DNA from 2 places in the Streptomyces sp. NPDC030840 genome. Region 1 is predicted to be linked to the other one. Evidence: riboswitches for the same ligand, from Rfam matches in the RefSeq annotation. Region 1 holds a riboswitch; the other holds the start of a gene.
The links. Region 1 has a riboswitch for S-adenosylmethionine ahead of thrC (threonine synthase). Riboswitches for the same ligand answer to the same signal wherever they lie in the genome.

Region 1 (3,401 bases):
CCAGGTTGGGACGAATGGTCGCCGTCATCCCCGTACCGGCAACCGCGTCCAGCGTCTTGAGCCCGTCACCGGTGTTGAGGACGACGGTCGTCAACGTGGGGTCGAGGACACCGTTCTCGATCAGCTTGCGCGTCACACCCACGGTCACGCCACCCGCCGTCTCCGCGAAGATGCCCTCCGTGCGCGCCAGCAGCTTGATCGCGTCCACGATCTGCTCGTCGTTCACGTCCTCCACGGCCCCGCCCGTCCGGCGGGCGATGTCGAGCACGTACGGACCGTCCGCCGGGTTGCCGATGGCGAGCGACTTGGCGATGGTGTCCGGCTTCTGCGGCCGGACGACGTCGTGGCCGGCCTTGTAGGCGACGGACACCGGGGAGCAGCCCTCGGCCTGCGCGCCGAAGATCTTGTACGGCTTGTCCTCGACGAGCCCGAGCTTGATCAGCTCCTGCAGCCCCTTGTCGATCTTCGTCAGCTGGGAGCCGGAGGCGATGGGAACCACGATCTGGTCGGGGAGCTGCCACCCCAGCTGCTCGCAGATCTCGTACGCCAGCGTCTTGGAGCCCTCGGCGTAGTACGGCCGCAGGTTGACGTTGACGAAGCCCCAGCCCTCGCCTGCCGGGTCGCCGATGAGCTCGGAGCAGAAGCGGTTCACGTCGTCGTAGTTGCCCTCGATGCCGACGAGGTCACCGCCGTAGACGGCGGCCATGACGACCTTGCCCTGCTCCAGGTCGTGCGGGATGAAGACACAGGAGCGGAAGCCGGCGCGGGCGGCGGCGGCGCCCACGGCACCGGCGAGGTTGCCGGTCGAGGAGCAGGAGAGGGTGGTGAAGCCGAAGGCCCGCGCGGCCTCAAGGGCCTGGGCGACGACCCGGTCCTTGAAGGAGTGCGTGGGGTTGCCGGAGTCGTCCTTCACATACAGTCCGCCGGTCACGCCGAGCTCCCGCGCCAGGTTGTCCGCCTTGACGAGGGCGGTCCAGCCGGGGTTGAGGTTGGGCTTGCCGGCCACGTCGGCCGGGACGGGCAGCAGGGGCGCGTAGCGCCAGATGTTCGCGGGGCCCGCCTCGATGCGCTTCCTGAGCTCCTCCGTGTCGTAGGAGGAGAAGTCGTACGCGATCTCCAGCGGGCCGAAACACTCCTCGCAGGCGAAGACCGGTCCGAGGAGGACGCGGTGACCGCACTCGCGGCAGCTCAGGGCCGCGGCGGGGCCGAGGTCGACGGTGGAGCCGGCGGCGGGGGTGGATTCGGTGGCAACAGTCTGCGCAGCCATGTGAGGCGAGGCCCTTTCTCCTCATCTTCCTCACGACGCATCTCGCCGTGAGACGGATTTGGCACCTTCCCTAGCCGGGAGCCTCACCACATCGACGTGGTCAGACCGGCTGGAGGGTTGCCGGGGCTTCATCGGGCCGTGTCCCTCTGCCCCTCTGGATGAGCGGTATGCGGTTGTGTCTGCGGTTGTGTACGTGCTTGTTGATCTTTGAAACGCGACGGTGACCCCGCAATGCGATGGTCATCCGCGTTGTTCAAGACTGTAACCGAAGGCCAGGAGAGTTGAGATAGCCGTCCGAACCGCGAGATGGATCACACGCAGAGTTACCGTGGTCGAAGAGTGAGGAGCCCCAGACTGTGCTGGAAGAAGTCGAGCGCTGGCTGAGCACACGCTCCTGGTCCGTGACCGATCGCCCGCTCCACCGCGTCCTGGCCGCCAAACGTCACTCGGGCCAGTCGGTCAGTGTCGTGCTGCCCGCGCTCAACGAGGAGGAGACGGTCGGCGAGATCGTCGCCATCATCCGTCACGACCTCATGCAGCAGGTCCCGCTCGTCGACGAGATCGTCGTCGTCGACTCGGGATCGACGGACCGCACGTCCGAGGTGGCCGCCGCCGCGGGCGCGACGGTGGTGCACCGGGACCGGATCCTCCCCCGTCTCCCGGCCGTGCCCGGCAAGGGCGAGGTCCTGTGGCGCTCCCTGCTGGTCACCCGCGGGGACATCGTCTGCTTCGTCGACGCGGACCTGAAGGAGTTCTCGTCGGACTTCGTCCTGGGGATCGTGGGCCCGCTGCTCACCGACCCGGGCGTCGACCTGGTCAAGGCGATGTACGACCGCCCGCTCGGCGGCGCCGCGGGCCAGGGCGGCAGGGTCACCGAACTCATGGCGCGCCCCCTGCTCAACATGCACTGGCCGCAGCTCGCCGGCTTCGTCCAGCCGCTGGGCGGCGAGTACGCGGCCCGGCGCTCACTGCTGGAACGGCTCCCCTTCCCCGTCGGCTACGGGGTGGAGCTCGGCATGCTGGTCGACGCCCTCCACCTGGTGGGCCTGGACGCCCTCGCCCAGGTCGACGTCGGCGTCCGCAAGCACCGCCACCAGGACGGCCAGGCCCTCGGCCGCATGTCCGCCGCGATCTACCGCACCGCCCAGCTCCGCCTGGCCCGCGGCCACCTGATCCGCCCGGCCCTGACCCAGTTCGAACGGGGCGCGACGGGCTTCGAGCCACGCACGTACTCGGTGGACACGGAGGAGAGGCCGCCGATGACGGAGATCGAGGAGTACGCGGAACGCAAGGCGGCGTGATCGTAAAGGGGCGCGGGGCTGTGTCGATATGCGGCTCCGCCGCATGGGCGCGACAAGCCACGCCGAACCCGCACGCGCGCAACAACAGTTCCCCCCGAGCTCATAGGCGCCCTGGGCCACACGACGGAACCGCACGTTTGAGCGGATGCGACAGGGGCTAGGTTGACGAACATGGCCTCCGCTTCCACCACCGGCGCCCCCATCCTCGTCGCGTCCAACCGCGGCCCGGTCTCGTACACCCTGGACGAGACGACGGGCGAGCTCACCGCCAAGCGCGGCGGAGGCGGCCTGGTCTCGGGGCTGTCGGCGATCGGGCCGGAAGCCGGCGCGGTGTGGGTGTGCTCGGCACTGAGCGAGGGCGACCGCGAGGCCGTACGGCGCGGAATCGGCGAGCCCGGCGTGCGGATGCTCGACATCGACGCCGCCACGCACGCGGACGCGTACAACGGCATCGCCAACTCCGTGCTCTGGTTCGTGCACCACATGCTGTACCAGACGCCTCTGGAGCCGGTCTTCGACGCGGAGTTCCGGCGGCAGTGGGCGTCGTACGAGGCGTACAACCGGGCGTTCGCCGAGGCGCTGGCCGAGGAGGCGGCCGAGGGCGCGGCGGTGCTGGTCCAGGACTACCACCTGGTCCTGGTCCCGCGGATGCTGCGCGAACTCCGCCCCGACCTGCGCATCGGCCACTTCTCGCACACGCCGTGGGCGCCGCCGGAGTACTTCCGGATGCTGCCCGACGACATCGCGGCGAAGGTGCTGCGCGGCATCCTCGGCGCGGACCGGGCGGCGTTCCTCACGCGGCGCTGGGCGGACGCCTTCACGGACTGCTGCCA
Region 2 (3,401 bases), on a different contig from region 1:
CCAGATCCCGAAGCCGACCGCCGAGGAGTACAAGGAGATCACGAGCGGCCACGGCCACCACTGATCGCTGCGCTCGCCACGCGCACGGCCGAAGGGCCCCGTCCGTTGTTCGGACGGGGCCCTTCGCCGTGCCTCTGGCTGGATAGGGTGGACCCGTTGAGATCCGTGGAACCGATCCGTTGATCGGTTGCCCCATCACCCAGGAGCGGCTTATGAGCGCTGTGATCCCCGCTGGAGGCGACACCGCGGCGGGCCGCTCATGGCCCGCGCTGCTGAACGGACTGCTGGACGGCCGCGACCTGACGGCGGACGACACCGCCTGGGCGATGGACCTGATCATGCGCGGCGAGGCCACGGACGCGCAGATCGCCGGCTTCGTGGTGGCGATGCGGGCCAAGGGGGAGACCGTCGAGGAGATCGCCGGCCTCGTCCGGACGATGTACGCGCACGCCAACCTGATCGAGGTGTCCGGCGCGACCGTCGACATCGTCGGTACGGGCGGCGACGGCGCGAAGACGGTGAACATCTCCACGATGTCGTCGATCGTCATCGCAGGTACGGGCGCGAAGGTCGTCAAGCACGGCAACCGGGCCGCGTCGTCGGCGTCGGGCGCCTCGGACGTCCTGGAGAAGCTCGGCGTCAATCTCGAACTGACCCCGCAGCGGGTGGCCGAGGTGGCCGAGGAGGCCGGGATCACCTTCTGCTTCGCGATCAAGTTCCATCCGGCGCTGCGCCATGTGGGCGCGGCACGTGGGCAGTTGGGCATCCGCACGGTGTTCAACGCGCTCGGTCCGCTGACCAACCCCGCGAAGGTGCGGGCCCAGGCGGTCGGGGTCGCCGATCCGCGGATGGCGCCCATCGTCGCCGGTGTCTTCGCCGAGCGCGGCAACTCCTCGCTGGTGTTCCGCGGTGACGACGGGCTGGACGAGCTGACGACGACGTCGACGTCGCGGGTGTGGGTGGTCCGGGACGGCAAGGTCACGGAGGAGACCTTCGACCCGCGGGACGTCGGTCTCGAGCTGGTGCCCGTGGAGGCGCTGCGGGGTGCCGACGCGTCCTACAACGCGGATGTGGCGCGGCGGTTGCTCGCCGGGGAGCCGGGGCCCGTGCGGGACGCCGTGCTGTTGAACTCGGCGGCGGCGCTGGTGGCGCTGGAGCCGGGGGACGGGCCGCTCGCGGCCCAGCTCCGTGCGGGTATGGACAGGGCAGCGGAGTCGATCGACTCGGGGGCCGCACGGCGGGTGCTGGAGCGGTGGGTGACGGCGAGCAACGCGTGACGGTGCCCCTGGGGCTGGGCGGGTGCGTCGGGTGCGGGTGAGTGGGGGGCTGGTCGCGCAGTTCCCCGCGCCCCTGAAAAGCACGGTCGCGGCCGGAGAACAGCCAGCGCCGCCCCGCACCATCCAGCCCCTCCGGCGCCGCGTCATCCCGCCATCCGGACATCCCACTTGCGCCCGGATGATCGTGTGGCAAGATGCTTGGCAGGTCATGAGCGACAGTCACAAGGCCCCGGCCGGCTGTCCGGCAACCCTCCGTCCGTGGCGGGGTGCCCCGGGTGAAGACCAGGCCGTAGGCAGCGAGGTCTACGGCAAGCGCGGACCCCTCGCGATAACCAGGGGTCCTGGTCGTCGAGGAGCCTTCCGTGAGCAAGCGAATGCGATAGGGCCGCAGAGCCCCGCCTCCGCACACCCTTTTCCCCTTCACCCGCGCTTGAGCCACGCAACGCCGCACCACGGCCGCTCGCGCGGTGAATCCCACCTGCCTTCACGGGAGTTCCGCCATGTCCGTCATCACCGCTGCCACCGGCCAGTCCCTCCACACCCCGCTGCCCGTCCTGGGCCGTGACGTCACCGTCCCGCTCGTGACCGGTGGCGAAGTCACGTACGCCGCGCTGGACTACGCCGCCAGCGCCCCCGCCCTGCAGCGCGTCTGGGACGACGTCGCCGCGTACGCGCCGTACTACGGCAGCGTGCACCGCGGCGCCGGCTACCTCTCCCAGCTGTCCACCGACCTCTTCGAGAACGCCCGCAGGACCGTCGCCGAGTTCCTCGACTGCCGGGACGACGACCAGCTGGTCTTCACCCGGTCCACCACCGACTCGCTGGGCCTCCTCGCCGCCGCGCTCCCCGTCGGCTGCCAGGTCTTCGTGTTCGAGACCGAGCACCACGCCGCGCTGCTGCCCTGGCGCGGCGCCCGCGTCACCTACCTCGACGCCCCCCGCACGCCGGCCGAGGCCGTCGCCACCCTGGAGCGCGCCCTCGCCGACCGCGACCCCCACGGGCCCGCCCTCGTCTGCGTCACCGGCGCCTCCAACGTGACCGGCGAGCTGTGGCCCGTCCGCGAGCTGGCCGCCGCCGCGCACGCCCACGGCGCCCGCATCGTCCTGGACGCCGCCCAGCTCGCGCCCCACCACCCCGTCTCCGTACGGGAGCTGGACGTCGACTGGGTCGCCTTCTCCGGGCACAAGCTGTACGCGCCCTTCGGTTCCGGCGTCCTGGCGGGACGCGCCGACTGGCTGCGCGAGGCCGAGCCGTACCTCGCGGGCGGCGGCGCGAGCCGGAAGGTGTCCCGGCGCACGGACGGGGGCGTCGACGTCGAGTGGCACGACACCGCCGCGCGCCACGAGGCCGGGTCGCCCAACGTCATCGGCGCCTACGCCATCGCGTCCGCCTGCAAGGCCCTCACCGAGGCCGGGTTCGACACCCTGGTCGCCCGCGAGCAGCACCTCGTCCGCACGGTCCGCGCGGGCCTCGCCGAGGTCCCCGAGGTCAGGATCCTCTCCCTCTTCGGCGAGGACGCCCCGCGGGTCGGCGTCCTCTCCTTCGTCGTCGAGGGCTGGAACAGCTCGCACTTCGCCGCCGCCCTCTCCGCCGAGTACGGGATCGGCGTACGGGACGGCCTCTTCTGCGCCCACCCACTGGTGCGGACGCTCCTCGGCGGTGACCCGCAGACCCAGGGCGAGTGCGGCGCCCCCGAGGCCGCGCCCGGCGAGAAGTCCCTCAACGCGATCCGCGTGAGCTTCGGGGCCGGGACGCCGGACGAGCACGTCGAGCGGTTCGTCCGCGCGGTCAAGGAACTCGTCCGGGACGGCGCCCGGTGGAACTACCGTACGGAGGACGGGCGTTGCGTGCCCGACACCTCCGCGTGAGGCATCCCGGCGGGCACCGGTAGCCGGGCGCCGAGCAGGATCATGCGCAGCGCGCGCTCGGTGGCGTCGGTGAGGAGTTCGGAGGCCCGGACCAGCGCCTCGGCCAGCGCCATCGGAGCGGGCAGGATGCCGTGACAGGCGTCCACGCCCGGCACCTCGTGCGCGCCCTCGCCGAGCGTGCCCGCCAGGGCGAGCACCGGCCGCCCGTGCAGTTTGGCGCGGCGGGCCACCTCGGCCGGGACCTTGCCGCGCGGCG

Region 2: linked by a shared signal. The riboswitch ahead of ACZ49J_RS12565 (aminotransferase class V-fold PLP-dependent enzyme) and the one ahead of thrC (threonine synthase) in region 1 are both predicted to bind S-adenosylmethionine.

The regions. Positions count from the first base shown of each region.
Region 1 is NZ_JBVIEE010000036.1:81,301-84,701, forward strand. Features, by position in the region: gene thrC (threonine synthase) at 1-1,267, opposite strand, end outside; SAM riboswitch class I at 1,286-1,432, opposite strand; gene ACZ49J_RS43160 (glucosyl-3-phosphoglycerate synthase) at 1,624-2,568, shown strand; gene ACZ49J_RS43165 (alpha,alpha-trehalose-phosphate synthase (UDP-forming)) at 2,740-3,401, shown strand, end outside.
Region 2 is NZ_JBVIEE010000004.1:488,762-492,162, reverse strand. Features, by position in the region: gene qcrB (cytochrome bc1 complex cytochrome b subunit) at 1-64, shown strand, start outside; gene trpD (anthranilate phosphoribosyltransferase) at 213-1,277, shown strand; SAM riboswitch class IV at 1,482-1,598, shown strand; gene ACZ49J_RS12565 (aminotransferase class V-fold PLP-dependent enzyme) at 1,778-3,145, shown strand; gene ACZ49J_RS12560 (glycerate kinase family protein) at 3,100-3,401, opposite strand, start outside.